Regions from separate parts of the Halomonas sp. YLGW01 genome, predicted to be linked through region 4. Evidence: predicted binding sites of a transcription regulator. Region 4 holds the regulator's gene; each other region holds the start of a gene.
What was found. Region 4 encodes FNR, which switches genes on or off when oxygen is low (the NO sensors DNR and NnrR bind a similar motif). Its sites were predicted from a motif close to TTGATNTANATCAA; they were not measured.

Region 1 (7,342 bases), 920 kb from region 4:
CGGGACGGTTGCGTCTCGGGAGGGCCCTCATGTGCCGGGAGGGAGGGGGCTGGACTATGCGTATCGATCAAGGCCGAGTTCCTTCTTTTCCCCATTATGACGGCTGGCAGAAGACATACAATCCTGGCCGGACTCGATGCTACAGTGCGCCGGCAGGGCATGGCGACAGCCGGCGCCGCTCCAACGGGGCGGCTTGCCAGGACAACACAGCGAGACACAGGGAGAGGGAGTCTATGGGATTGCCGATAGTAGCCGTCATCGCCGGACTGGCGTTGCTGGTGTGGAGCGCCGAGCGCTTCGTCGACGGGGCGGCGTCGACTTCGCGCTATCTGGGCCTGTCGCCGCTGCTGATCGGCATGCTGGTGATCGGTTTCGGCACCTCGGCGCCGGAGCTGATGGTCTCGGCGCTGGCGGCAGCCCAGGACAATCCGGGCCTGGCGCTGGGGAATGCCTACGGGTCGAACATCACCAACATCGGGCTGATTCTCGGGCTGGTGGCGCTGATCGCGCCGCTTGCCGTGCAGTCCGGGGTCCTGCGCCGGGAGTTGCCGATCCTGTGTGGGGCCACGCTGCTGTCTGCCTGGCAGCTGCGCGATGGGGTGATCGACACGACGGAGGCGCTCATCCTGCTCGTGGCGCTGGCGGCCTTCATCGGCGCGAGTATCTGGCAGGGGCGCCAGGCCGAGGCCGCCACCGACACCCTGGCCAGTGAGACCGATCATAGCCTCGAGAGTCATCCCATGTCGCTGAAGGCCAGCGTGACCTGGACGCTGGTGGGGCTTGTGTTGCTGGTCGCCAGTTCTCGCCTGCTGGTCTGGGGGGCGGTGGCCATCGCCCAGGCCTTCGGCGTCAGCGATCTGATCATCGGCCTGACCGTCGTCGCGATCGGCACCTCGCTGCCGGAGCTGGCCTCCTCATTAAGCGCCCTGCGTCGTCGCGAGCATGATCTGGTGCTGGGTAACGTGGTCGGTTCGAACCTCTTCAATACCCTGGGCGTGGTGGGGCTGGCCGGCGTGATCACGCCGATCCAGGTGGGCGGCGAGGTCATGATGCGGGACTGGCCGGTGATGGCGGTGATGACCCTGGCGATGACCGTCTTCGCCTTCGGGATCAAAGGTCGTGGCGGGCGCATCAACCGCCTCGAGGGTGGCCTGTTGCTGGCTCTTTTTGTCGGTTACACGGCCTATCTGGTCAGGGTGGTGATCCAGGGCGGCGGTTGAGGCATCGAGCCGGGAAGCTCGAGCCGAGCCCGCGCGTGATGTGCGGCAATCAACCACATGCCCGAGGGGTGAAAGTGCGGCATCGCGACACACCTGAAGCGACGATTTACATGCAGGTTTGGCATAGCATGGGTGGCGTTAGTCGTAACTTCATCGCAAGGCAGTGAATTTCACTAGCGGTATCGCCATTATCCTAGGCTCAGGGAGGCTCTTATGGAGCTTGATCCACTCGTTCTGTCGCGACTCCAGTTCGCCTTCGTGGTGTGCTTTCATGCCATCTTTCCGGTCTTCACGATCGGGTTGGCGTCCTACATCGCGCTACTGAACGGTCTGTTCTTCGCCAATGGCAACCCTGCCTGGGAGCGCCTGGCGGTGTTCTGGACCAAGGTGTTCGCGGTGGTGTTCGGCATGGGGGTGGTGTCCGGCATCGTGATGTCCTTCCAGTTCGGCACCAACTGGAGCAACTTCGCCCAGGCCTCGGCCAACTTCCTGGGCCCCGTGCTCAGCTATGAGGTAGTGACCGCCTTCTTCCTCGAGGCCGGCTTCCTCGGCGTGCTGCTGTTCGGCCGCGGCAAGGTCCCGCAGGGCGTGCACCTGTTTGCGGCCATCATGGTCGCCGTAGGGACCTTCATCTCGTCGTTCTGGATCCTCGCCGCCAACAGCTGGATGCAGACGCCCGCCGGGGTGGAACTGGTCGACGGGACCTTTTATGTGACGTCCTGGGCCGAGGCACTCTTCAATCCCTCCTTCGGCTATCGCTTCGTGCACATGGGCATGGCGTCCTTCCTGACCGGTGGCTTCGTGGTGGCCGGGGTCAGTGCCTGGTTCCTGCTGCGGGGGCGTGACGTGGCCGCCAACAAGAAGGCGCTGTCGATGTGCCTGTGGCTGCTGCTGGTGCTGGCCCCGGCCCAGGCGGTGGTCGGTGACTTCCATGGCCTCAACACCCTGGAGCACCAGCCCACCAAGGTGGCTGCCATGGAGGGCAACTGGGAAACCCAGTCTCATGTGCCGCTGCTGCTCTTCGCGATTCCCGACAAGGATGCCCAGGACAACCTGGTCGAGATCGGCATCCCCAGCCTCGCCAGCCTGATCCTGACCCACCATGTCGATGGCGTGGTCCCGGGGCTCAAGGACGTACCGGTCGCCGAGCAGCCGGTGGTGGGCCTGGTGTTCTGGTCCTTCCGCGTGATGGTGGCGCTGGGCCTTGCGATGATCGGCGTGGCGGTGACCGGCCTCTGGCTGCGTCGCGGCGGCCGTGTCTATGGCCATGAGCGCTATCTCAAGGTGCTTGTCGGCATGTCGGTCACGCCCTTCATCGCCGTGTTGGCGGGCTGGATCGTCACCGAGGCGGGGCGCTCGCCCTGGCTGGTCTACGGCCTGATGACCCAGGACGAGGCGGTGACGCCCTCGCTGACCGGCGGCATGGCGCTGTTCACGCTGATCGGTTACGTGGCCGTCTACACGGTGGTGTTCTGGGCCGGCATCTACTACCTGCTGCGGGTCATTCGCCAGGGCATGCTGCCCCACGATCAGGAGACGGTGGTCGATGATATCGAGCGCGCCAAGCGGCCGTTGTCTGCCAGCCACATTCCCTTCGATGATGACGCCGGTCATCCAGTCAGGAGCTGAGCCATGCAAACCTTCGATCTGTCACTGATCTGGGCCGGGATCATCGGCTTCGGGATCATCATGTACGTGCTGATGGACGGCTTCGATCTCGGTCTGGGCATCCTCTTCCCCTTCGCCCCGGACGAGGATTCCCGGGACGTGATGATGAACTCGGTAGCGCCGATCTGGGACGGCAACGAGACCTGGCTGGTGCTGGGGGGCGCGGGCCTGCTCGGCGCCTTTCCGCTGGTCTACTCGGTGTTCCTGCCGGCGCTCTATATCGGCGTCTTCCTGATGCTGGCGGGGCTGATCTTCCGCGGCGTGGCCTTCGAGTTTCGCTTCAAGTCCAAACGGAACCGGCATTGGTGGAACCGTGCCTTCTGCTGGGGCTCGGCCGTCGCGACCTTCGCCCAGGGGGCGGTGGTCGGTACCTACATCCAGGGTTTCGAGACCGAAGGCTTCGTCTATGTCGGCGGCGCACTGGACTGGCTGACCCCGTTCACCGTGCTCACGGGCCTCGGTATGATGGCCGGCTATTCGCTGCTCGGTGCCACCTGGTTGATCTTGAAGTCGGAAGGTCACGTGCAGGAGTGGGCCTATCGCATCACGCCGAAGCTTCTGGCCGCGGTGCTGGTGGTGTTCGCCATCATCAGTGTCTGGACGCCCTTCGTCGACGGTGGCGTGCGTGAGCGCTGGTTCGGCGAGGTTTCCCTGATCTGGCTGCTGCCGGTGCTGGCGCTGGCCTGCGCCTATGGCATCCATCGCTGGGTGAGCCGCCGGCGCGAAGGCATGCCCTTCCTGGCGACACTGGGCATGTTCATCTTCACCTATCTGGGGCTGGTGGTGAGCAAGTGGCCGGTGATCGTGCCGCCGGATCACACCATCTGGGACGCCGCCTCGGCACCGGAATCCCAGCTCTTCCTGCTGCTCGGCATGCTGTTCGTGATCCCGATCGTGCTGACCTATACCGCCTGGTCCTACTGGGTCTTCCGCGGCAAGGTGCGCACCGGCGAAGGCTATCACTGACACCATGGCGTCCCGTGATGCGAGCAATCAGGAACCTCGCACGTCCAAGCGCTGGCTCAAGGATCTGGCCGCCGGCGAGCGCCGGCGGCTGACCCTGGCTACCCTGGCCGGCCTGGGGGGCGGGCTGTGCACCATCGTACAGATGCTGCTGCTGGCACTGATCATCGACCGACTACTGACCGGCGTCCCCGAGGCGCCGGTCGGCGCGCTCTTTGTCGCGCTGATTGCCGTGCTGGGGCTTCGCGCCCTGGCGCAGTGGGTCCAGGACACCACCGCCCAGGCGGCCAGCCTGGCCATTCGGGCTCGCGCACGGGCAGCCCTGCTCGATCAGTTGGCGGCGCTGGGCCCGGTGCGGCTGGCGTCGCGCCACTCGGCGGGCCTTGGCAGCCAGCTGGTCGAGCAGGTCGAGGCGCTGGACGGCTATTTCGCCCGCTTCCTGCCGCAATTGCGCCTGGCCACGGCGCTGCCGCTGGTCATCCTTGCCATCGTGTTGAGCCTCGATTGGTTGGCGGCGGTATTCCTGCTGCTGGCCGCGCCGCTGATTCCGCTGTTCATGGCCCTGGTGGGCATGGGTGCCCAGCGCCTCAATCAGGCGCAGTTCGCCGCCGTGACAAGGCTCTCGGGCCACTTCCTCGATCGGGTGCGGGGCATCACCACGCTGCAGCTCTTCGGGCGCACGGCCAGTGCCGCCGATGAGGTGTTCGGGGCCGCCGATGACTATCGCGCCCGCAGCATGAAGACCCTGCGCCTCGCCTTCCTGTCCTCGGCGGTGCTCGAGTTCTTCGCCTCGGTGGCCATCGCGGTGATCGCGATCTATGTGGGCTTCGGCCTGCTGGGCTACATCGACTATGGCCCTTCGGCGTCGCTGACGCTTTACAGTGGCCTGACGATCCTCTTGCTGGCGCCGGAGTTCTTCCAGCCGCTGCGCAGCCTCTCTCAGCATTATCATGACCGTGCCGCGGCCCTCGGCGCCGCCGAGGCGCTGGTGGTGCTTCTCAACGAGACGCCGCCAGCGTCGGCCGAGATGCGCCCCGAAGGAAGGACGCATGCTGACGTCCCGGTGCGTCTGATAGATGCCTGCGTCGAGCATGCGGGGCGTGGTCGGGTGCTGGGTCCTGTGTCCCTCGAGGTGCGCCGCGGCGAGGTCATCGCCCTGACCGGTCCCTCGGGAGCCGGCAAGTCGACCCTGTTGCAGCTGATTGCTGGTTTCGTGGCGCCGAGTGCGGGGCGAGCGGAGGTCATGTCTGAGGCGCGGCCGGCCTGGATGGATCAGCGCCCACTGGTGATTCAGGGCACGATCGCCGACAACCTGCGACTCGCCGATACGCAGGCGAGTGATGACGCCATGCGACAAGCGCTTCAACGGGCCGGGTTGGCCGAGTTGCTCTCGCGCCTGCCGGCGGGGCTCGAGACCCCCATCGGGGAGCGCGGAGCCGGGCTCTCCGGCGGCCAGGCGCAGCGGCTGGCACTGGCGAGAGTCTTTCTCAGCGATGCGTCGCTGGTGCTGCTCGACGAGCCGACCGCGAGCCTGGATGAGGCCAGCGAGGCCGAGGTGGCGGCATCGCTTGCCCGACTCACCGAGGAGGGGCGAACCCTGGTGATCGCCACCCATCACCCCGCCCTGATGGTGCTTGCGGATCGGGTGGTGCGCCTCGAGGCCGGGCAGCGGGTCGAGGAGGAAAGCGCATGAGGTCTTTGATGAGCGATCTGATAAGCGAGCTGCGCCCCTGGCTCAAGCTGCTGGCGAGGCGGCGGGCGCGCATGGCGCTGGGCGCCCTGCTGCTGGCGCTGACGGTGGGGGCGGCGATTGGTTTGCTGGCACTCTCCGGCTGGTTCATCACCGCCACCGCCCTGACCGGGGCGCTGCTGGCCGCCGGCGTGGCGGCGAGCCTCGAGGTCTATGCCCCCGGCGGCGGCATCCGCTCCTTCGCGGTCCTGCGCACCGTCGCCCGCTATCTGGAGCGGGTCTACAACCATGACAGCGTGCTGCGTCTGCTCGCCGAACTGCGCAGCGGCATGTTCGCGGTACTGGCCCGCCTCGACGCCCGAGCCCTTGGCCAGCGACGGGCCAGCGAATGGCTTAACCGGCTGACCGCCGATATCGACACCCTGGACAGCCTCTATCTGCGCTTATTGGCCCCGCCGCTGGTGGCGCTGCTGGCGATCGCCCTGGTCAGCGGGCTGCTGGGCATCTTCCTGTTGTCGGCGGGCCTTTCGGTCGGTGCCATGCTGCTCGCGCTGTGGGCCTGGCTGGTCGTCGGTCAGGCCAGGCTGGGCATGGCCGCCAGCACCCGGCGGGTGGCGACCCTCGACCGACTTCGGGGGCGTATTCTCGAGACCCTGCAGGGCCTCGCCGAGCTCAAGAGCTACGACACCCTGGCCAGCCACCGTACGCGTATCGAGGAGGATCAGTCGGTGCTCTATGCCGATCAGTGGCACCTGGGGCGGATAGCCGCCTTGGGCAACGCTCTGGTCGGACTCGGGGTTGGTCTGGCGGCCGTGCTGGTGCTGTGGCTGGGTGCCGAGGCGTATCGGGCAGAGGCCCTGTCCGGACCCCTGATGGTGATGATGCCGCTGGCCGTGCTGGCCATGGGGGAGGCGCTGGGGGCGCTGCCGACCGCGCTGACGGCGCTGGGGGCGACCCGCGCCGCGGCGCGACGCCTCAATACCCTGGGGCGATCGCGCAGCGTGCTCACCGAGCCCGAGGCGCCTCTGGCGCTCCCCGGGGGGGCGCCGACGCTGCGTCTTCACAACGTCACCCTTAAGTACCCGGGGGCGCTGACCCCGGCGCTCGCCGGGCTCGATCTCCGCCTCGAGGCCGGTGAGCGCCTGGCGCTGCTCGGGACCTCCGGTGCGGGCAAGTCGAGCGTGGCGGCGCTGCTGGTGCGCCTGCTAGATCCCGATCGGGGCGAGGTGCGGCGCGATGACGTCTTGCTCGGCGACCTGGCCCTCGATGACCTGCGCACCCGCACGACCTATCTCACCCAGCACAGCGAGCTCTTCGACGACAGCCTCGCCGCCAACCTGCGCCTGGCCGCGCCCGATGCCGAGGAGGCCGCGCTGTGGAGAGTGCTTCAGCTCGTGGAGCTGGCCGCCTGGGCGCGCGAACTGCCCCAGGGACTTGCGACGCGGGTCGGCGAGGGCGGCCGGCAGCTGTCCGGCGGCCAGGCGCGGCGCCTGGTACTCGCGCGCGTGCTGCTGCTGGAGGCGCCGCTGGTGATCCTCGATGAGCCCTTCGCCGGGCTTGATCGTTCGATGGCGTCGCGCATCGCCGAGCGCCTGGATACCTGGCTTGCCGGGCGCACGGTGCTCTATCTGGTGCATCAGCTGCGCCACGATGGCAGCGATCCGCCGGGGGTCACCCGGACCTTGACGCTGCGTGAGGGTCGGCTCGTCTGAGGCCACTGTCGGTCATCCGGGCAAAGGCTTTGCGCGGATGACCGACTTGCCCCACGATAGGCGCAAGACTGATTGGAGAGCCCCATGCA
Region 2 (7,342 bases), 910 kb from region 4:
TCGCGGGCCTTCTTCCTCGGCGAGCTCGGCGGACTCGAGGTGCCGCTGCTGCTGGGGCTGTTCATCGCGTCCCATGCGATCAGTCAGGGGGCGATCATCTGGGTGTTCATCGCCGAGGTCTTCCCCAACCATGTGCGTGCCCGCGGCCAGTCCTTCGGCAGCTCGGTGCACTGGATCTGCGCGGCCCTGATCACCCTGGTGATGCCCTGGGTGCTGGGCACCTTCAACGGCGGCCCGGTGTTCGCCTTCTTCGCCGTGATGATGGCGCTGCAGGTGCTGTTCGTGAAGTTCCTGATGCCCGAGACCAAGGGGGTGTCACTGGAGGCCCTGCAGGAGCGCCTGGTCCGCGAGCCGACGCCGAAGGCACGCCCCGCCTCCGCCGGCACCCGCTGATCGCGCCCCGCGCACTCGCCTGACACACAGGCGCCTACGCTCGAGCGCCGAAAGACAAAAGGCCCGCCTCCTGAGAGGCGGGCCTTCTTGATGCGCCGACCCCTATACCAGCCGGCATGCCTGGCGCGGGGGCGAGCGTTACTCCTTGCTGAACACCAGCGTCCCGTCTTCGCTTGCGACCTTGATGGTATCGCCCGGGGCGAACTTGCCGGCCAGCAAATCCTGCGCCAGCGGGTTCTCGAGCCGGCTCTGGATCGCCCGCTTGAGGGGCCGGGCGCCGAACACCGGATCGAAGCCCACCACCGCGAGCTGCGCCAGAGCCTCGTCGCTGACCTCGAGCGTGAGCTCGTGCTCGGCGAGCCGCACCCGCAGCCGGTCGAGCTGAATGCCGGCGATGGCCTGGATCTGCTCCTGGCCGAGGGCGTGGAAGACCACCACCTCGTCGATGCGGTTGATCAGCTCGGGACGGAAGTGATCACCGACCACCGCCATCACCATCTCCTTCATCTGCGCGTAGTCCTTCTCGCTATCACCGCTGTCCTGACCGCCCATGCGCTGGATGATGTCCGAGCCCATGTTGGAGGTCATCACGATCACCGTGTTGCGAAAGTCCACGGTGCGCCCCTGGCCATCGGTGAGACGACCATCCTCGAGCACCTGCAAGAGGATGTTGAAGACATCGGCATGGGCCTTCTCGACCTCGTCGAGCAGCAGCACCGAGTAGGGCTTGCGGCGCACCGCCTCGGTCAGGTAGCCGCCCTCCTCGTAGCCGACGTAGCCCGGAGGCGCCCCGATCAGCCGAGCCACGGAGTGCTTCTCCATGAACTCGGACATGTCGATGCGCACCATCGCCTCCTCGGTGTCGAAGAGGAAATGGGCCAGCGACTTGCACAGCTCGGTCTTGCCCACCCCGGTCGGGCCGAGGAACAGGAAGGAGCCGTTGGGACGGTTGGGATCGGCGAGCCCGGCCCGGGAGCGGCGCACCGCATTGGCCACCGCGGTGACCGCCTCGTCCTGACCGATCACCCGCTCGTGCAGCGCCTCTTCCATGCGCAGCAGCTTGTCGCGCTCGCCCTCGAGCATCTTGGACACCGGGATGCCGGTCCAGCGCGATACCACCTCGGCGACCTCCTCCTCGGTGACGTTGGAGCGCAGCAGGGTGTGCTTCGAGGTATCCGTCGTCTCGCTTTCCTCGCTCTCGGCGATCTTGCGCTCGAGCTCGGGGATCACCCCGTACTGCAGCTCGGACATCCGCCCCAGGTCACCCTGGCGCTTGGCGGCATCGAGCTCGATGCGCACCTTGTCGAGTTCGGCCTTGTACTGAGCGGCTCCCTCGATGCTGGCCTTCTCGGCCTTCCACACCTCGTCGAGATCGGCGTACTCCCGGGACAGCTCGTCGATCTGCGCCTCGAGGCTCTCCAGGCGCTTCTGGGAGGCCTCGTCGGTCTCCTTCTTGAGCTGCTCGCGCTCCATCTTGAGCTGGATCAGGCGCCGGTCGAGACGATCCATCTCCTCGGGCTTGGAGTCGAGCTCCATGCGGATCCGCGAGGAGGCCTCGTCGATCAAATCGATGGCCTTGTCGGGCAGCTGGCGGTCGGTGATGTAGCGGGCCGACAGCTTGGCCGCGGCGATGATCGCCGAGTCGGTGATATTGAGGCGGTGATGGACCTCGTAGCGCTCCTTGAGGCCGCGCAGGATGGCGATGGTGTCCTCCTCGGAGGGCTCGTCGACCAGCACCTTCTGGAAGCGCCGCTCCAGCGCCGCATCCTTCTCGATGTACTTGCGGTATTCATCGAGGGTGGTGGCGCCCACGCAGTGCAGCTCGCCGCGAGCCAGCGCCGGTTTCAGCATGTTGCCGGCATCCATGGCGCCCTCGGCCTTGCCGGCGCCGACCATGGTGTGCAGCTCGTCGATGAACAGGATCACCCGACCCTCTTCCTGAGCCAGCTCGTTGAGCACCGCCTTGAGGCGCTCCTCGAACTCGCCGCGAAACTTGGCCCCGGCCAGCAGCGCGCCCATGTCCAGCGACAGCACGCGCTTGTCCTTGAGCCCCTCCGGCACCTCGCCATCGATGATGCGATTGGCCAGGCCCTCGACGATGGCGGTCTTGCCGACGCCAGGCTCGCCGATCAGCACCGGGTTGTTCTTGGTACGCCGCTGCAGCACCTGAATGGTGCGACGGATCTCGTCGTCGCGGCCGATCACCGGGTCGAGCTTGCCCTCGGCGGCCCGGGCGGTGAGATCCAGGGTGTACTTGGCCAGCGCCTCGCGGGACTCCTCGGCGTTGGGGTCGTCGACCTTCTGGCCGCCGCGCAGGCTCTCGATGGCCGCGGCCACCGACTTCTGATTGAGCCCCGCCTGGGTCAGCACCTTGGTGACCGCATGGTTCATGGCAAGCGCCGCCAGCAGCACCAATTCGCTTGCGATGAACTGATCGCCACGCTTCTGAGCCTCCCGGTCGGCGAGATTCATCAGGCGCACGAAGTCCCGGGACGGCTGCACCTCACCGTCGAACTGGCCGACCTCGGGCAGGGTATCCAGGTAACTGGCCAGACCGCTGCGCAGGGCCGCGGCATCGCCGCCAGCCTTGCCGACCAGCCCCTTCAGGCCGCCGTCGCGCTCCTCGAGCAGCGCCATCAACAGGTGGCCGGGGTCGAGCTGGTTGTGCCCACGCCCCACCGCCAGGGACTGGGCATCGGCCACCGCGGTCTGCAACTTGCCGGTGAATTTATCGAATCGCATCGCATGTCCTCCATGAGGGCGGCGGCGCGATCGGACGCACCGCCTGCCTGTGTCGTGTCTTGACAGTATCAATGGAGGTATGGTGGCCCGCTTTCAAGGCGCCGGCCTTGAAAGCGACACGGGGGTTGATCGAAATCAACGAAATGCCGGGGAAAAGCCCGATTCGAGCGGCTTTCCGTCAGCGCAGCCAGATCACGCTGGCCATGCGGCCGGTGACACCGTCATCGCGGCGGTGGGAATAGAAGCGCGGCTCGCAGGCGGTGCAGAAGTGTCCGCCGCTGATGTGGGCAACGCCCAGGCGTTCGAGGCGCAGGCGCGCCAGGCGGTAGAGGTCGGCCATGTAGTGACCGAGGCGATAGGGGCTCGGTTCGAAGGCACTCTCGGCCTCGGGCTGCACGGCGACGAAGGCGTCGTGGACCTCGGGGCCGACCTCGAACTGGGCGTTGGAGATCGCCGGCCCCAGCCAGGCCATCAGCTCGCCGGGGTCGGTGGCGAGGGCCGCCACCGTGGCCTCGAGCACGCCGCCGGCGAGCCCCCGCCAGCCGGCATGAGCGATGCCGACCCGGGTGCCCAGCCTGTCGCAGAAGAACACCGGCAGGCAGTCGGCGGTCTGCACCACGCAGGCATGGCCGGCATCGAAGGCCACCGCGGCATCGGCCTGGGGCGCTCCCGGGGCATAGACCTGCTGGACGTTGGCGCCATGCACCTGGTCGAGCCACAGAAGCGGGCGGTCGCTGCCCACCTCGGCCTGCAGCAGCTCGCGACAGCGCGCCACCTGGGCGGGGTCGTCGCCGACATGCTCGGCGGTATTGAAGGCCGCAAAGGGCCCCTCGCTGGGGCCGGACTCGCGGGTGGTGACCAGGGCCCGCACCGTGCTCGGGGCCGGCCAGTCGGGCAGCACCAGGGTCGGGTGCGGGGTCGTCACGGGGGCCGTCATCGGTGGATTCCTCAGCGAGGCCAGGGCCTCATCGCATGGTTTCGTGATCATCGCGCAGGTAATCGAGCAGCATCAGCATATCGTCCGGCAGCGCGGCACGAAACTCGAGGCGCTGGCCGCTCTCCGGGTGCACGAAGGCCAGCTTGCGGGCATGCAAGGCCTGGCGCGGGAAGCCGCGCAGCAGGTCCTTGAGATCCTCGTCGGCCCCGGGGGGCAGCTTGAGGCGGCCACCGTAGAGGCTGTCGCCGATCAGCGGGAACCGCTGGTGCGCCATGTGCACACGAATCTGGTGAGTCCGGCCGGTCTCGAGCTTGCAGCGCACGTGGGTGTGGTTGCGGAAACGCTCGGTGACCCGGTAGTGGGTGATCGCCGGCTTACCGGAGGCGGTGACCGCCTGGCGCTTGCGATCCTTGGGATGGCGACCGATCGGTGCCTCGATGCGCCCGCCGGAGGTCACGACCCCGGTGACCACGGCGTCGTACTCCCGCGAGACGCTGCGCGCCTGGAGCTGCTCGACCAGCGCGGTCTGGGCGGCCAGGGTCTTGGCCACCACCATCAGGCCGGTGGTGTCCTTGTCGAGGCGGTGCACGATGCCGGCCCGGGGCACACTGGCGAGATCCGGGCAGTGGTGCAGCACCGCATTGAGCAGGGTGCCGTCCGGGTTGCCGGCGGCCGGGTGCACCACCAGGCCCGCGGGCTTGTTGATCACCAGCACCGCGGCGTCCTCGAAGACGATGTCCAGGTCGATAGCCTGGGGCTCGAAGCGCAGCTCGTCTTCGATCACCGCGGAGAGCGCCAGCTGCTCACCGCCGTAGATCTTATCCTTGGGCTTGGCACGGGCGCCGTCGAGGGTCAGGTCGCCCGATTTTATCCAGCCCTTGAGGCGCTCACGGGAGAAATCGGCGAAGACCTCGGCCGCCGCCTGATCGAGGCGCTGGCCGGCCATGGCCTCGGGAATGCGGGCGTCGCGATGTACGGTTTCTGACATGGGGGCTTTGTGCCTTTGACGTGGCACTCGCGATGGACCCGGGCCTGGCGCTTTGCGGCCTGCCCTGAGTGGTTTATCGTGAGTGCTTTATGATGAGCCGCCAGTGATTCTACCACGGCCATCCGGGTTGTTTGAGACGAGGACCATGATGCGCGTTTTCCCCCGTGGCACACGGCTGGGCGCCTACGCCCTGACGGCCGCCCTGCTCGCCGGTTGCGCCGGCAACGACACCGTTCCCGACGAGATCGCGGAACAGGAGCTCTACCGGCAGGCGATGACGGCGCTGGAGGCGCAGAACTACACCAACGCCGTGAGCCGGCTCGAGGCGCTTGACGCCCGCTACCCCTTCGGCGAGCACGCCGAGCAGGCGCAGCTGGAGCTGATCTACGCCTATTACCAGACCGACAACTGGGAATCGGCGCGAGCCGCGGCCAGCCGCTTCATCCGCCTGCAGCCAGACCATCCCCAGGTCGACTACGCCTACTACATGCGCGGTCTGGCCGCCTATCAGGCGGGCCGCTTCAGCCTCGAGGGGCTCAAGCTGATCGATATCTCCAAGCGCGACCTGGGCGCCACCCGCGACTCCTACGGCGACTTTCGCGATCTCATCGAGCGCTTCCCGGACAGCGAATATGCCCCGGACGCCCAGCAGCGCCTGACCTACCTGCGCAACCTGCTGGCCCGCCATGAGCTGCAGGTCGCCGACTTCTACCTGCGCAAGGGCGCCTACCTGGCCGCGGTCAAGCGCGGGCGCTGGGTGATCTCGCACTACCCCGAGGCGCCGGCCAACCAGGATGCCCTGGCGGTGATGGTCGAGGGCTACCTGGGCCTGGGCATGCCCGACCGGGCGCGCGAGGTGCTCGCCACCCTGATCGAGAATGCCCCGGATCATGCGCGCCTCGCCGGCCGCACCTTCGAGGCCGAGCATAGCGACGCCACCCTGCGCCTGAACCGCTGATTTTCGCCCGCGCTACGAGTACGAGCACCGCACACACCGAAAAGCATCTGAGCAAGACACGAAGACGCCCCGCCGGCCGAGCCGACGGGGCGTTTTTCTCAAGGACGTCATCAGGGCAACATCCGACGCTGACGGGGCGGGCTCGGTGGGCTATCGCCGATGACCCGCCGAGCGATGTGTCGGCGATCTATTCGCCGGGCTGCCAGCCATTGACGATCGGGTAGCGGCGGTCACGACCGAAGCCCCGCGGGGTGACGCGCACGCCCACCGGCGCCTGACGGCGCTTGTACTCACAGCGGTCGACCAGCTTGACCACCTGATAGACGGCCTCCCGGGCGAAGCCGGCCTCGATGATCGCCTCGGCGCTCATGTCGCCCTCGATGTAGCGGGCCAGGATGGCGTCCAGGGTGTCGTAATCCGGCAGCGAGTCGCTGTCCTGCTGATCCGGCGCCAGCTCGGCGGACGGCGGCCGCTCGATGACCCGCTCGGGGATCGCCGGCTCCTGATCGTTGCGCCAGCGCGCCAGGCGGTAGACCCAGGTCTTGTAGACATCCTTCAGGGCGTTGTAGCCGCCGACCATGTCGCCGTAGAGGGTGGCGTACCCGACCGCCATCTCGCTCTTGTTGCCGGTGGTCAGCACCATCAGGCCCTTCTTGTTGGAGATCGCCATCAGCAGCACGCCGCGACAACGGGACTGCAGATTCTCCTCGGTGGTGTCGCGCTCGGTACCGGCAAAGCTCTCGGCCAGGGTGTCCATGAAGCTCTCGACCATCGGCGCGATGGGCATCACCTCATAACCGACACCGAGCAGCTTGGCCTGTTCGGCGGCGTCCGCCTTGGAGATATCCGCGGTGTAGTGATACGGCATCATCACCGCATGCACCCGCTCCGGGCCCAGGGCATCCACCGCAATCGCAAGAGTCAGCGCCGAGTCGATGCCGCCGGACAGGCCGATCACCACGCCCTTGAAGCCGCTCTTGTTGACGTAGTCGCGCACCCCGGTGACCAGCGCGCAATAGAGGCTCTCCTCGGGCTCGGGCAGCGGCTCGCACTCGCCGGCCTGGGGCACCCAGCCTTCCGGCTCGCGCAGGAACTGCACCGGCATCAGCCCGACCTGCCAATGAGGCGCCTGGACCTGCAGCTGGCCCTTGGCATCGACGCAGGCCGAGCCGCCGTCGAACACCAGCTCGTCCTGGCCGCCGACCTGGTTCACATAGACCAGCGGGCGCTGCGCCTCGGCGGCACGCTCGCGCAACAGCTCAAGTCGCTCGGCGGGCTTGTCCTGGTGATAGGGGGAGGCATTGAGGGTGATCAGGATCTCCGC
Region 3 (7,342 bases), 820 kb from region 4:
GATGACCAGCTTGAGCCCCTGGCCGACCAGCAGCACGCTGCCCGAGGCCACCAGTAGGGCCAGGCCCGCCAGCATCAGGCGGGTGCGATAGGGGCTCAGCAGCGAGAGCAGGCGCAGCAGGATGCGGGGATGCGGGCGTGATGTCATGGAGGGTGTCAGGCCTCGGCTGGGCATGGAGAGTGGCGATCGAGTGATGAACGCGGTGAGAGGTCTGCGGCGACGCGGTCCGGTGAAGGCCTCTTGAAGGAGATGCGTCTCGTGACCATATTACCAACGACCTAACCCGTACTGACAATTTCCCCTTCATCGACTTCAGGAGCGTTCATGGCCGATACAACGACGGACTCATCCGCGGACACCCTGACCCTTGCCTGCCCCCATTGCGTCGCCATGAACCGGGTTGCTCGCGCCCGACTGGCCCAGGGACGCTGCGGCAAGTGCAAGCAGGCGCTGTTCACCGGCGCGCCGATCGAGCTCAATGGCGGCAACTTCAATGCCGTGGTCAACCGCAGCGACCTGCCGGTGGTCGTGGATTTCTGGGCCGCCTGGTGCGGGCCCTGCAAGGCGATGGCGCCGATCTTCGCCCAGCTAGCCGGTGAGCTGGAACCACGCATGCGCTTTGCCAAGCTGGATACCGACGCCGAGCAGGCGCTGGCCGGGCGCTTTAACATCCGCAGCATTCCGACCCTGGCGGTGTTTCAGGGCGGCCGGGAAGTCGCCCGCCAGGCAGGCGTCATGCAGGGCCCTCAGCTCAAGCAGTGGCTGGCCCCGCATCTGTTATGAGGGCTATTAGGCCACGAGCACCTGCAGGGGTGAGTGCGTGCTGATGCCCCGATGGCCTCATGACGGCATGCAACAGGTTCGCGTTGCCGGAGTGACCGGCGGGCAAGAGCTAGTCGGCATAGATCTAGAGGGCATAGATCTAGAGGGCATAGATCATCTTGCGGGTCATGCCGCCGTCGACCACGAAGTTCTGGCCGGTGATGAAGCCTGCCTCATCGGAAAGCAGGAAGGCCGCCATGGACGCGATGTCGCGTGGCTCGCCGACCCGGCCGGCGGGATGCTGAGCATGATCGCCGTCACTCAACTCGGCGGCCTGTCGGCGCGAGGGCTTTTGCCATTCGCCGACCTCGATCCATCCCGGGCTGATGGCATTGACGCGAATCGCTGAACCCAGGCTCATCGCCAGGGCATGCGTCAGCGCCACGATGCCGCCCTTGCTGGCGGCATAGGCCTCGGTGTCGGGCTCGGATTGCAGCGCCCGGGTCGAGGCGATATTGACGATGGCGCCACGATGCTTGCGTAGCGCCGGTGCCGCATGCTTGGTGGTCAGGAAGGCGCCGGTCAGGTTGGTGTCGAGCACCTTGTGCCAGGTCTCAAGCGTCAAAGACTCGATGGGCCCCAGGAAGGGGTCGGCGAGGGCCGCGTTGTTGATTACCCCATCGAGTCGCCCGTGGCGCGTCAGGGTCTCCTCGAGGCTGGCCTTGACCTGGTCCTCGTCGGACACGTCGACCTGCTGGAAGCTCAGGGCCTCGGGGTCGCCAGGGGCCGCTGCCCCCTCCACGCATTCGGCGAGTTCCGCCAGGCACGCCTCGCCGGCTTCTCGATCGCGATCGGCGATCACGACTCGGTAGCCGCGTGACAGCAGGCCAAGCGCCATGCCTCGGCCGATGCCCTGGGCGCCGCCCGTGATGTAGACCACCTTGCCGTTGTTCATCGTCTGCTCTCCTCAAGTTCGGATGGCCTTACCCTGCGGCGTGCCTGCGGACAACGCAAGCGCCTGACCCACATCAAGGAACGATCAGTTGCCGGACCGTCGAGGCGTGGTCCGCGACTAGACTCAAGGCATGCTCACAAGGGTGGGGAGGGCTTTCTCATGGTGACGCCGCTTGCCTGTGTCCGCCAGCTTGCCACGCGACTCGAGGAGCGTCCCAGCGACTACGATGCCTTGCTCTCAAGCGTCGCTGATCGCTCCTTCGTGCTGCTCGGCGAGGCCTCCCACGGTACCGCCGAGTTCTATCGCCTGCGCGGCGAGATCACCCGGCGACTGATCGAGGAGGCGGGCTTCGAGGCGGTGCTGGTCGAGGCCGACTGGCCCGATGCCTTGCGCCTCAACCGCTTCGTGGCCGGCGAGGGCGAGGACACGTTGCTCGAGGCCTTCGGCGACTTCCAGCGTTTTCCCCAGTGGATGTGGCGCAATGCCCAGGCGGGCGATTTCATCGCCTGGCTGGCCGACCATAACGCGGCCAGGTCCGGGGCGCCGGTGGGGTTTCATGGCCTGGATCTCTACAGCCTGCACCGCAGTGCCGAGGCGGTGATCGCCTACCTCGAAGGCATCGACGCCGAGCAGGCCAAGCGTGCCCGCGAGAGCTATGCCTGTCTCGATCATCACGGCGATCCCTTCCACTACGGGCGCGATGTGGCCTTCGGCCTCACCCCCTCCTGCGAGGCGGCCTCCATCCGGCTGTTGATCGAGCTGCTTCACAAGGCCCCGGACTACCTAAGCGCCGATGGTCGGCGGGCGGCCGATGCGCAGTTCTTCGCCGAGCAGAATGCGCGGGTGGTGGTCCACGCCGAGGAATACTACCGCGAGATGTTCGGCTCCCGGGTCGATACCTGGAACCTGCGGGATACCCACATGACCGAGACCCTGGCCGCCTTGCACGACCACCTGCGCCGCCAGGGCGGGATGGGCAAGGTGGTGGTCTGGGCGCACAACTCCCACTTGGGCGACGCCCGTGCCACCGAGATGGGCAGGGCGCGGGGCCAGCACAACATCGGCCAGCTGGCGCGCCAGCGCTTCGGTGCCGAACGGGTGCTGCTGGTCGGGTTCACCACTTACACCGGCCATGTGGCCGCCGCCCGCGACTGGGATGGGCCGGTCGAGCATCGCTGGGTGCGCCCGGCTCGCCAGGACAGCTACGAGGGGCTCTTTCACCAGAGCGGCCTGGACCGCTTCTATCTGCCGCTGGCCGGCGCTGCGGCGGAGCCGCTCGATGAACCGCTGCTGGAGCGTGCCATCGGCGTGATCTATCGTCCGGAGACGGAGCGGGGCAGCCACTACTTCCGCGCCTCGCTAGCCAGGCAGTTCGATGCGGTCTTCCATCTCGACGAGACCACAGCGGTCGAGCCCTTCGACACCGGCGGCCCCTGGCGCAAGGAGGAGGTGCCCGAGACCTATCCCTTCGGCCTATGAGATAGGCGGCTGAGGGCGGGCAGGCGGAATCATGAAGCTGTTCTTCTCTATCGGCCATTCGGAGCTCATGCCGGCGACTGAAAATGGGCCCGCGCTCCCGTTGGCCCTTGTCTTCTTGATACACGTCAACGAGCCGTTGACGGACGCAGACTAGCTTTCCTGATGGGTATTGGGCCTTTTTCGAGGAGGACACACCATGGCCAGGAAGAACGTCAAGCACATCAACCCGACCAGCGCCGCGGTGAACAAGGCAACGGCTGAGCCGGACCAGGCGCTGACGGAGCCCCAGCACCAGGCACTGAACCCGTTCCATGAAATGGAGCGCATGTTCGACAAGATGTTCGAGCGCGGCTGGATGCCGTCCATGTGGCGCCGCGAGCATCCTCTCTGGGAGCGCTTCGGCCACCTGGAGCAACAGGACCTTCCGAAGGTCGATGTCATCGACCGGGATGCCGAACTGATCGTCAAGGCCGAGCTGCCCGGCATCAAGCGCGAGGATCTGGACATCTCGGTGACCGAGGATAGCGTCACGATCAAGGGCGAGAGCAAGCAGGAAACCAAGGAGGAGACCGGCGAGTATTTCCGCAGCGAGATCTCCCAGAAAAGCTATTCCCGGACCCTGTCGCTCCCCTGCGAGGTCGACACCGACAAGGCCGAGGCCAGTTTCAACGACGGCGTGCTGGAACTGACCCTGCCCAAGCAGAAGGAAGCCAACCGGCGCAAGGTCGAGATCAAGTAGGTACTTGGGCGCCAGGTGTCATGTCAGGCGGCGCAGCTTGCGAAACCAGGCCTGGCGAGTCTTGTCGCTCATCGTCTCTACGCTGCCCACCAGGGTCTCGCATGCCCGCCTGGCTTCGCCATCCGGCACGCGAGTCTGCGCAACGAGGCAGGTTCTGAATGCAGGGTAGCCAACCTCGGGTGGGCCGAGGCTGACGTGGGGCAAGAGGGGGCCGCTCTCGAGGTGCTGAGCCGTCGTTCGGGGGTTAGCTCCGCTTGAGCTGGTCGCGCAGCTGGTTGGGCACCTTCTTGATGATTAACCGGTCCTGGTCAGCGTCGTATTCCACACTGTCGCCCAGCAGGTGCGAGTCGAAGCTGATCGAGACGCCGCCAGCCCGGCCGGTGAAGCGGCGAAACTGGTTAAGGGCTCGCTTGTCCGGCGGGATCTCCGGCGCCAGGCCGTAGTCCTGCTGACGAATGTAGTCGTAGAAGGCCTTGGGCTGCTGCTCGTCGACCAGCTCGGAGAGCTCGTCGAGGGTGATCGGCTCGCCGCGGCTGGCCTGGTCGCTGGCATAGTCGATCACCGCATCGGTCTTCTCGCGGCTCTGCTCCTCGGGCAGGTCTTCCTGCTCCACATAGTCGCTGAACGCCTTGAGCAGGGTGCGGGTCTCGCTTGAGGCGTCCACGCCCTCCTGGGCGCCCAGCAACGTGGCGACATCATCGGCGAGCTTCTTGCCGCCGCGATCGCGCAGGAAGGACAGGTACTGGCGAGACGGCGAGGCGTCCTGCCACTGGGTGAGGTTGATGCGAGCCGCCAGTGAGGGCTGAGTCAGGTTGAGCTGGCTGGCGGGTACCACCTGCTGCTCGTTATCGATGGCGAAGCCCTGGCGCGGGTGCAGCAGGGCCAGCATCAGCGATTCCGTATCGCATGTGCGCTCATGGGCGATGAGCAGCTGGCCGCCGAGCGGCAGGTGGTCGTCGACCAGTGCCGTGACCCGCTCAGCAAGCTCGCGGGTGAAGGTCACGAAGTCCTGGTCGCCCGCCAGGAAGGCCGCGAGGCGTGGGGCGAAGTCGCCGGCGTCCTCGCCCTCGGCGAAGCGCCCCCAGGCCTTGGCCTTGCCGTGATAGGCCTTGTTGAGGCCGGCCAGCAGTTCGCCCATGGCGGGGCTCTCGGCGCTGGCCGCAGTGGCGGGCCTGAGGGTCGCCGGGGCGTCGCTGCCGGCCTTGTCGATGGTGTGAACGATGCTAGTCAGAATCGGCATTTTTGACCCTTGGCTCGGACATGGGGCCGCGATGATACCGCATGATGCCCCTCGGCTGGTCCACCCGCTGCCGTGGATGCGTCAGGTACAGGAGGTTTCGGGCTCAAGTCATGGCGTGGCCTGCGTTTTTCACATTGGTGCAGTCGATATCGCGTTCAGGCGGTCAGCCCCTTGTAGATGAGGTTGAGGCTTGCCAGCAGCAGGATGGCATAGGCAGTGCGACGCAAGTTGCGATCGCTTAGCGGCGGCGGTAGCCGCCTGGCCAGCTCGGTGACGATGGCGACCACGACGGCACCGATGCCACCCAACACCAGCAGCTCGTGGAGCTGTTCACCGGCGCGGCCGGGTGACACCAGCGAGAACCCCATGCGCGCCAGCCCCATGATCAAGAAGGTGCCCAGCAGGGTGCAGCGGATCGCGATCAAGGTCATCGGCTGGCGGTAGAGCATCACCACCAGGGGCGGACCATTGGCGGCGAAGAGGCCGCCCATCAGCCCCGACAGCATCCCCGCCAGGCGAAATTGCCAGGTCGGCGAGCGTGTCTCGCGGGGTTCCGGAGAGCGCATCAGGGCGATGCAGGCGATCAGGATCACGAACCCCAGCAACATCCCCAGCAAGGGGGCGCGAGACTCGCCCAGCCAGATTGCCAGGTAGTAGCCCACCGGCAGCATCAGCATGCCGAACAGCAGCAGGCGGCGCAGCAATGCGAGGTCGATGTCGCGCCAGTGCCCGCGAAGCGCCATGGTGTTGTTGAACAAGGCCAGCAGAGTGCAAAGCAGGGCGGCGCTCTCGATGGACAGCACCTCGAGAGCCGTCAGGAGCCCCATGACGATCAAGCCGAAGGCAAAGCCGGTGAGGGTCTGGACATAGCTGGCGAGGGCCAGACTTAGGAAGATGGCGAAGTATTGCCAGAGTTGCATGGCGTGGGTCTCGGGCAGGAAGCGTCAGAAAACCGCGTATTGTCCCTGTCCGAGCGTCCGATGAATAGGGGCAAGGCGGGCAGCCGTCATAGACAGCGGCGCCAAGGCCCGCGCGAGGCGGGCCTTAGCAAGAGAGCGAGCCCTGGCCTGGGCGCTCGGCTCAGGCCTCGGTGCGCTCGAGGAACTGGCGCACCCGCTGTGAGCTCGAGCGGGTGAAGAAGGTTTCCGGCTCGGCCTTTTCGATGATGATGCCCTTCTCCAGGAACACCACCTGATCGGAGACCGCCCGGGCGAAGGCCATCTCGTGGGTGACGATCACCATGGTGTAGCCCTCGGCGGACAGGTCCTTGATCACCGCCAGCACCTCGCCGACCAGCTCCGGGTCCAGCGCCGAGGTGGGCTCGTCGAACAGCATCACCTCGGGTTGCATGGCCAGAGCACGGGCGATGGCGACACGCTGCTTTTGGCCACCGGACAGGGTACTGGGGTAAGCGTCGGCCTTGTGTGCCATGCCGACCTTCTCGAGCAGCGAACGAGCCAGGGTCTCGGCCTCGGCCTTGGACTTGCCCTGAACATGGATCGGCGCCTCGGTGACGTTGTGCAGTACGTTCAGGTGGGGCCAGAGGTTGAAGCTCTGGAAGACCATACCAGTCTTGGCGCGGACCCGCGCCAGGTCGCGCGTCGCCATCGGACGTCCGTTCTCGTTGCGGCCGATGCGCTCGCCGGCGATGTGGATGCTGCCGTGGTCGGGTTGCTCCAGCCAGTTGATGCAGCGCAGCAGGGTGGACTTGCCCGACCCCGACGACCCCAGGATGGTGACCACATCGCCCTTCTTGACGTCCAGGGTCACATCACGGAGGACCTCGACATCGTCGAAGCTTTTGGACAGGTGGCGGATAGATACCGCGTGCGTATCAGACATTGTCGAATCCCCGCTTGGCGCTGAAACGCCCACATTGTTTGATGATGATTTCCATCACGATGCTGACCGCCCAGTAGAAGCCGATGACGACGATGAAGGCTTCGGTGGGAATGAAGTAGGTGCCCGAGAGGCTATTGGCGGTGGCGGTTAGCTCCTGAACCGTGATGATGACCAGGAAGGCGGTGTCCTTGAGCGCGATCACCAGCTGGTTGCCCAGCAGCGGACGCGTCTGCATCACGACCTGCGGCAGGATGAGTCGTAAGAACATCTTGCTGCGGGTGAAGCCATGGGCTACGGCGGCCTCCACCTGACCGGGCGGAAAGGT
Region 4 (7,342 bases):
CAAGACCGACCTGCTCAATGCCCTGGTGATCGATGGCCGGGAGCAACACAGCCCGGTGATCGAGATCGCGCACTTCTCCCTGGTCACGGCCCGGCCCGATCAGTACTTGTTCGAGGCGCTGGTCGACATGACTCGCCACGAGGTGGCGCGGGTGGTGGTGATCGAGGGCGGTCAGGCGGTGGGGGTGGTCGAGCTCACCGACGTGCTGAGCTACTTCTCGAGTCGCAGCTACGTGGTCAGTCTGCAGGTCGAGCAGGCGGAGAGCCTCGAGGAGCTCGCCGCGGCTAGCGCGCGCACGCCGGAACTGGTCAAGGCGCTGATGGTGCAGGGGGTCAAGCTGCGCTTCGCCATGGATCTCTTGGCCGCGCTGAACGGTCGCATCATGCACAAGGCCTGGGGCTTTCGGATCGCGGCGGCACACCAGCATCAGAGCTGTCTGATGGTGATGGGCAGCGAGGGCCGTGGCGAGCAGATCCTCAAGACCGACCAGGACAATGGCCTGATCCTCGCCGATGACGCCGACTGGCCCGACTGTGGCGACCAGATGAGCGCTTTCACCGAGACCCTGGTGGCGCTGGGCTACCCGCGCTGCCCGGGCAACATCATGGTCTCCAACCCGGCCTGGGTGGGGCGGGTCAGGGACTGGCGGGCGCGCATCGTCCGCTGGGTCGAGCGGCGCGACGGGGAAAGCCTGATGAAGCTGGCGATCATCCTCGATGCCCATGCGGTGGGCGGCAACACCGCCCTGCTCGACGAAGTGCGCGACGCCCTGTTCGAGGCCTGCGATGGCAACGAACTGCTGCTGACGTACTTCGCCCGGGCGGCGCTGCAGTTCTCCACTCCGCTGAGCCTGTTCGGCACCTTGAAGAAGCCCCAGCACGGCATCGACATCAAGAAGGGCGGCATCTTCCCGATCGTGCATGGGGTCCGCACCCTGGCGCTGGAGCGCGGCATCCGCCCCACCTCGACCCTGGAGCGCCTCGATGCCCTGGTGGCCGATGGCCGGCTGGAGGCGCGCTTCGCCGAGGATCTGGGCGAGGCCCTGTCGCTGTTCACCGAGCTGCGTCTCAAGCAGCAGCTCGAGCACCTGGACGGCATCAATGCCGAACGCGATCCGAACCGGGTAGTGGTCCAGGAGCTGTCGTCGCTGGAGCGTGACCTGCTGCGTGAGGCGCTGCATATCGTCAAGGACTTCAAGCAGCGCCTGACCCAGCGCTTTCATCTGGAATACTGATGGCAGGAGGCGAGATGATACGAGCGTGGCGCCGAGTGACCGATCGTCGTCGTCAGGCCAACGGCGATTACGGCTGGCTGTTCAATCCCTATACCGGTGACGAGATGGTGGCCATCGACTGCGAGACCACCGGTCTCGACACGCGTCGCGATGAGCTGGTGTCGATCGCCGCGGTCAAGGTACGCGGCGATCGGGTGCTGACCAGCGAGTCGTTGGACCTGCGCCTGACGCGTCCGGCTCGCCTGACCGGCGACTCGATCCGCATCCATGGCCTGCGTGGCATCGACCTGGAAGGGGGGGCAAGCATCGAGGATGCCCTCGAGCAGTTGCTGGACTTCGTCGGCAACCGGCCGCTGCTGGGCTGGTGCGTGGCCTTCGACGTCGCCATGATCAACCGCCAGCTGCGTCCGCGCTTCGGCTTCGATCTGCCCAATGCCACCGTCGATATCGCCCAGCGCTATGCCCGAGCGGTGCGCCGAGCAAGCCCCGAGCTCGAGCCCAGCCTGCGCTTCGAGGCCATTGCCGACACCTTGGGTGTGCCGGTCATGGGCCGACACACGGCCCTCGGTGACGCCGTCACCACCGCCTTGATGTACGTGCGCCTGAACAAGGCCAGTCGCGCTACGGCCTGATCCCCGCCGCCATGGCGAGGCCCATGCGCTGTTCAGCTATCAGACGGCTGCGGTTCGGCGTCGGGCTCATGACCCGTTGGCAGGTCTCCATGCCCGCGCACTTGACGCAGGCTGACTGTCGCGCCCGGTCGCTAGGATCGGGCGCGAGTGGTAAGATGGTGCCTCATTTCCGTCCACTTTTGCTGCGATCATGACCGATACTGCCGTGACCTCCCCCTCTACCGTCTCCGCTGTCTCTGCCCACGATGCTGCGGCAGCCGATGCTGCGGCGGCCGATGCCGCAGCCAATGACAAGCGCGCGTTCAACAAGCTGCAGAAACGCCTGCGCCGTCAGGTCGGCAACGCCATCATCGATTACGGCATGATCGAGGAGGGCGACAAGGTCATGGTCTGCCTGTCGGGCGGCAAGGACTCCTACACCATGCTGGAGATCCTCAGGAGCCTGCAGCGCAATGCGCCGGTGAACTTCTCGCTGGTGGCGGTCAACCTGGACCAGAAGCAGCCCGGCTTCCCCGAACATGTGCTGCCGGAATACCTGGATGGTATCGGTGTCGATTACCACATTCTCGAGCGTGACACCTACTCGGTGGTCAAGGAGAAGACCCCGGAGGGCAAGACCACCTGCGCGCTGTGCTCGCGGTTGCGGCGCGGCTCGCTCTACGGTTTCGCCGAGGAGATCGGCGCCACCAAGGTGGCGCTCGGTCATCATCGCGAGGACATCCTCGAGACCCTGTTCCTGAACATGTTCTTCGGTGGCAGTCTCAAGTCGATGCCGCCCAAGCTGCTCTCCGACGATGGCAAGAACATCGTGATTCGCCCGCTGGCCTATTGCCGCGAGGCCGATATCGAGGAGTTTTCCCAGCGCATGGCGTTTCCGATCATTCCCTGCAACCTGTGTGGCTCGCAGCCCAATCTGCAGCGCCAGGTGGTCAAGGAGATGCTGGCCGAGTGGGAAGAGAAGCATCCCGGGCGCCTGGAGAGCATGTTCAAGGCGGTGACCAACGTGGCGCCGTCTCAGCTTGCCGATCGCGAGCTCTTTGACTTCAAGGGGCTCGAAGCCGAACAGGCGCGCCGCCGCGAGAGTCGCATCGATGCCCTCGATCTGGGCCGTGAGGCCTAGCCCGCACCGACGCGCTCTCCTCTGCAGCACAAGAAAACGCCAAGCCTCCGGGCTTGGCGTTTTTCATGGTGGCGCGTCCTGCCGGGGCGACGGTCGGCGGCTAGCCGTGTTGCGAGCAGCCGTCCTGGGCGCGCTCGGCCAGGATCTCGAGATCGAGGATATTGACCTCGCGACCCGACACGGCCACCAGCTGCTGCTGCTGGAAGCGTCCCAGGATGCGGCTGACAGTTTCCACGGCGAGGCCCAGGTAGTTACCGATGTCGGCGCGGGACATCGACAGCCGGAAGCTGTAGGGCGAGTAGCCGCGACGGCGGAAACGCGACGACAGATTGACGAGAAAGCTCGCCAGGCGCTCGTCGGCGGTCTTGCGGGAGAGCAGACGCAGCATGCGCCGGTCGTCGCGCAACTCCTTGCTCAGGCTGCGGTACAGCTGTGTGCGCAGTTCCGGCAGGTGCTCAGACAGCCCGTCGAGGCGGTCGAAGGGGATCTCGCAGACGGTGGTGGTCTCCAGCGCCACCACCGTGCCGGGGTAGCATTCCTCGTCGATGCCATCCAGGCCGACGAGTTCGCTGGGCAGGTAGAAGTTGGTCAACTGTTCATCCCCGCTGCCCTCGCTGCTCAGCTGCTTGAGGCTGCCGGAGCGCACCGCGTAGACACTGGAGAACGGTGTGCCCTGGCGCACCAGTGTCTCGCCCTTCTTCAGCGGCGGGCGCCGCCGGATGATGGCATCGAAGCGGTCCATGTCCTCCACTTCCAGCGCCAGGGGCAGGCACAGCGAACTGAGACTGCAGGTCTGGCAGCGGGTTTCGGTCAGGCGAGCGCCTTGGCCGAGCGCGTTAGCGGGCATCTCCATCTCCTTGTCGGCGTCCCTGCACAGTCTAGTCCATTGAGTGGCTTCATTATGGAAGAGAGCCCGGCCGAGACAAAGGGCTTCGATGGTACAAAGGGCTCGCTGAGACAAAGTGTCCCGGGTGCAGGCGTCCGGCGCTCGGTTGCATGAGGGCGCCTGGCGGGGGGCCTCATGCCGGAAGCGGGCAGAACGAATGATTCAGAGAATGCGCGAGAAGCGCTGCGTGGTCTGCTGGGGCAGGTGGGCATCGAAGGCCATCGCCAGATGACGGATCAGCAGCCGTCCGCGCGGGGTCACGGTCAGTCGGTGGCCGTGTTGCTCGATCAGCTCGTCCTCGAAGGCGGGCGTCAGGCGAGCCAGGGCATCAGCGAGCCGGGTGGTCGCATCGACCTGGAATTCGCGCCCCAGGGCTGCGAGATCGAGGTGCCGATCACACATCAGTCGCTCGATGGCCCGGCGGCGCAGGCGATCGTCGAGGCTCAGCCGTATGCCCTTGGCGGTCGCAAGCCGTCCGGCGTCCAGCGCCGTCTCGTAGTCGGCGAGCGCCGTGGGGTTCTGGGCGTAGCCGTCGTCCACGCGGCTGATGGCCGAAACGCCGAGCCCCACCAGATCGCTGTCGCCGTGGGTGGAGTAGCCCTGAAAGTTGCGAGTCATGGTGCCCTGGCGCTGGGCACGGGCCAGGCTGTCGTCGGGCCGTGCGAAGTGATCCATGCCGAGGTGCGCATAGCCCGCGTCCTCGAGCATCTCGATGGTGGCCTGCAGCATGGCAAGCTTGGCATCACTGTCCGGCAGATCGGCCTCGCGAATGCGCCGCTGGGGGGCGAAATGGCTCGGCAGGTGGGCATAGTTGAATACCGACAGCCGAGCCGGGGCCATCTCGATGACCTGGCTGAGGGTGGCGGCGAAGCTCGCCGGCGTCTGGTGCGGCAGGCCATAGATCAGGTCGAGGTTCAGCGAGCGAAACCCCAGCCGCCGGGCCTCGTCGATCAGGGTTTCGGTCAGCACCCGGGGCTGGACCCGGTTGATGGCCCGCTGGACGGTCGGATCCAGGTCCTGAACCCCGAGGCTCAGGCGGTTGAAGCCCAGCGCCTGAAGGTGGCGCAGGGTCAGCACGTCGGCCTCCCGGGGATCGATCTCGATGGCATAGTCGCGCTCGGGGGAGCTGCTGAGCCCGAAGCGCGCCTCCAGGCGGTCGATCAGGTCGCTCATCTGGCCAAGCGTCAGGAAGGTCGGCGTACCGCCTCCCCAGTGGAGCTGGGTGACCTCGCGGGAGGTGTCCAGCTGGCGGCTGGTCAGCACCATCTCGCGATCGAGCCGGGACAGATACGGCTCGGCCAGCCGAGTGTTCTTGGTGGCGATCTTGTTGCAGGCGCAGTAGAAGCAGATGCGCCGGCAGAAGGGCACGTGTACGTAGAGAGACAGCGGGCGATGGGATGCGTTGCTGCGCGAGAGCGCCGCTTCATAGTCCTCGGCGCCGAAATCGTCGTGGAAGGAGGGCGCGGTCGGGTAGGAGGTATAGCGTGGCCCGTTGATGTCGTAACGCTTGAGCAGTGCCGGATCCCAGGCGCGAGACGATGATGGGGCGGGCCTGGTCGTGGGCGTGGAACTGGACATCGGGCGTCACTCCACTGGATGAGAATGTCTCCAGTCTAGTGCCGCCCCCGCTGCCTGCCCTTGCGTCAGGTCAAGACCCGTGAAAATGGCCCGTCACGGCGCCATGTTCGCCGCCGTGCCCGGCGCCGGGCAGCCAGGTGTTCGCCAGTTGCCAGAGCGCGAAGGCGATGATCAGCGTCGCCGCCAGGGCGCGCGTCGCCGGGTGGCGGATCAGGTTGCCGAGCGAGCGGGCGGCGAGCCCGGTGGCTAGCAGCGCCGGCAGGGTGCCGAGCCCGAAGGCCGCCATCAGGGCGGCCCCCGCCAGGGGCTCGGCGGTGGCCAGGCTCCAGGCCAGCATCGAGTAGACCAGCCCACAGGGCAGCCAGCCCCAGACCGCCCCCAGGGCGACGGCCTGGGGCAGCCTCACCACCGGCATTAGGCGTCGGCCAGCGGGCTCCAGATGGCGCCACAGGCGTCGTCCCAGGGCCTCGACCTTGAGCAGACCCTTCCACCAGTCGGCGATATACAGCGCCATCAGGATCAGCATCACGGCGGATAGCGTCGAAAGCGCCAGGCGGACGCCGCCGGCGAGCCCGCCAATCAGGGTGCCGAGCCCGGCCACCAGGGCGCCGGCGGTCATGTAGCTCAGGAGGCGGCCCAGGTTATAGCCGAGCAGCAGGCCCGTGAGTCGCGCCGGATGACGCATGCTGGGGGGCACGGCGAAGCTCAGCGCGCTCATGATGCCGCCGCACATGCCGATGCAGTGGGCGCCGCCGAGCAGGCCGAAGACGAAGGCGGCGGCCAGCGGGGGCAGATCGAGGCCGGTCGGGTTCATGGCGGCCCGTTCCTGTGGTCGTCATGCCGCGCCTGAGCCGTGTCGGGCTCGGTGGTCGCGTCGTCGGGCGCGGAGGCCGTGTGTATCCCGCGCTTCTGCTGGCGCTGTCGTGCGGCCGGGGAGAGGTCATTCTCGTCATCGTCGAAAAGGATGCGATGCGCCGGTCCCTCGAGATCCTCGAACTGGTCGTTCTTGACCGCCCAGAAGAAGGCCCAGACGGCCAGGGACAGCAGGATCAGGGACAGCGGAATCAGCAGGTAGAGAATGCTCATGGGGCCTCCACGGGAGGAGTGAGTGGCGCTGTCGCCTCATCCAGCACGCCGCGACGGGCGCGGCCTAGTCGCAGGGCGTTGCCGACCACCACCAGCGAGCTTGCCGACATGCCGATGGCGGCGAGCCAGGGCGGTACCAGGCCGCAGGCGGCCAGGGGCAGGGCGAACAGGTTGTAGCACAGCGCCCAGCCGAGATTCTGGCGAATGATGCGGCGCGTGGCGCGGCTGACCTCGATGGCCTCGACGATACGCGTCAGCTGTGAGCTGAGCAGCACGGCATCCGCCCGGGTGCGGGCCAGGTCGGTGGCGCCGTTCATGGCGATCGACACCTCGGCGCCGGCGAGCACCGGCACGTCGTTGATGCCGTCGCCGACCATCACCACCGATTCTCCTTGCGACTGCAGGGCCTCGATATGGGTGAGCTTATCCTCGGGGCTGGCGCCTGAGCGCCAGTCATCGATGCCGAGGCGACGGGCCAGGTCTTCGACGGCCGGGGCCTGGTCGCCGGAGAGCAGTTCGACCGAAAGCCCCAGGCGCCTGAGGGCCTGCACGCTCTCCAGGGCATCGTCGCGCAGGGCATCGTCGAGCGCAAACCAGGCCCGCGGCTGCCCTTCGCAGGCGAGCAGCAGCCAGCGGCCCGCATCGGGGGGCGCCGGGGCCTCGGTGCCGGCGGCGAAGGCGTGCTTGCCGAGTCGCCAGGTGCGGCCGGCGAGGCGGCCCTCCACGCCCTCGCCGGGGCGACTGAGCAGTGCCTCGGCGTGAACGGCCAAGTCCCGGTGAGGCGCGAAGGCACGGGCGATGGGATG

Region 1: a site for FNR is predicted at 1,256-1,269, ahead of IEJ03_RS08975 (cytochrome ubiquinol oxidase subunit I). Genes of this name have one in related genera too.
Region 2: a site for FNR is predicted at 3,261-3,274, ahead of clpB (ATP-dependent chaperone ClpB). Genes of this name have one in related genera too.
Region 3: a site for FNR is predicted at 3,312-3,325, ahead of IEJ03_RS09475 (Hsp20/alpha crystallin family protein). Genes of this name have one in related genera too.

The regions. Positions count from the first base shown of each region.
Region 1 covers NZ_CP062005.1:1,936,022-1,943,363, reverse strand. The annotation lists gene IEJ03_RS08985 (paraquat-inducible protein A) at 1-71, opposite strand, end outside; gene IEJ03_RS08980 (calcium/sodium antiporter) at 234-1,220, shown strand; gene IEJ03_RS08975 (cytochrome ubiquinol oxidase subunit I) at 1,434-2,849, shown strand; gene cydB (cytochrome d ubiquinol oxidase subunit II) at 2,853-3,854, shown strand; gene cydD (thiol reductant ABC exporter subunit CydD) at 3,859-5,544, shown strand; gene cydC (thiol reductant ABC exporter subunit CydC) at 5,553-7,253, shown strand; gene IEJ03_RS08955 (adenosine deaminase) at 7,338-7,342, shown strand, end outside.
Region 2 covers NZ_CP062005.1:315,760-323,101, reverse strand. The annotation lists gene IEJ03_RS01595 (sugar porter family MFS transporter) at 1-393, shown strand, start outside; gene clpB (ATP-dependent chaperone ClpB) at 532-3,135, opposite strand; gene pgeF (peptidoglycan editing factor PgeF) at 3,314-4,072, opposite strand; gene rluD (23S rRNA pseudouridine(1911/1915/1917) synthase RluD) at 4,101-5,060, opposite strand; gene IEJ03_RS01575 (outer membrane protein assembly factor BamD) at 5,209-6,018, shown strand; gene IEJ03_RS01570 (NAD+ synthase) at 6,206-7,342, opposite strand, start outside.
Region 3 covers NZ_CP062005.1:2,037,172-2,044,513, reverse strand. The annotation lists gene IEJ03_RS09495 (ABC transporter transmembrane domain-containing protein) at 1-147, opposite strand, end outside; gene trxC (thioredoxin TrxC) at 325-783, shown strand; gene IEJ03_RS09485 (glucose 1-dehydrogenase) at 923-1,717, opposite strand; gene IEJ03_RS09480 (erythromycin esterase family protein) at 1,877-3,196, shown strand; gene IEJ03_RS09475 (Hsp20/alpha crystallin family protein) at 3,393-3,935, shown strand; gene yejK (nucleoid-associated protein YejK) at 4,180-5,175, opposite strand; gene IEJ03_RS09465 (sulfite exporter TauE/SafE family protein) at 5,331-6,095, opposite strand; gene IEJ03_RS09460 (amino acid ABC transporter ATP-binding protein) at 6,256-7,017, opposite strand; gene IEJ03_RS09455 (amino acid ABC transporter permease) at 7,010-7,342, opposite strand, start outside.
Region 4 covers NZ_CP062005.1:2,856,524-2,863,865, reverse strand. The annotation lists gene IEJ03_RS13140 (putative nucleotidyltransferase substrate binding domain-containing protein) at 1-1,234, shown strand, start outside; gene IEJ03_RS13135 (3'-5' exonuclease) at 1,249-1,866, shown strand; gene ttcA (tRNA 2-thiocytidine(32) synthetase TtcA) at 2,057-2,986, shown strand; gene fnr (fumarate/nitrate reduction transcriptional regulator Fnr) at 3,087-3,833, opposite strand; gene hemN (oxygen-independent coproporphyrinogen III oxidase) at 4,035-5,450, opposite strand; gene IEJ03_RS13115 (sulfite exporter TauE/SafE family protein) at 5,521-6,264, opposite strand; gene ccoS (cbb3-type cytochrome oxidase assembly protein CcoS) at 6,261-6,536, opposite strand; gene IEJ03_RS13105 (heavy metal translocating P-type ATPase) at 6,533-7,342, opposite strand, start outside.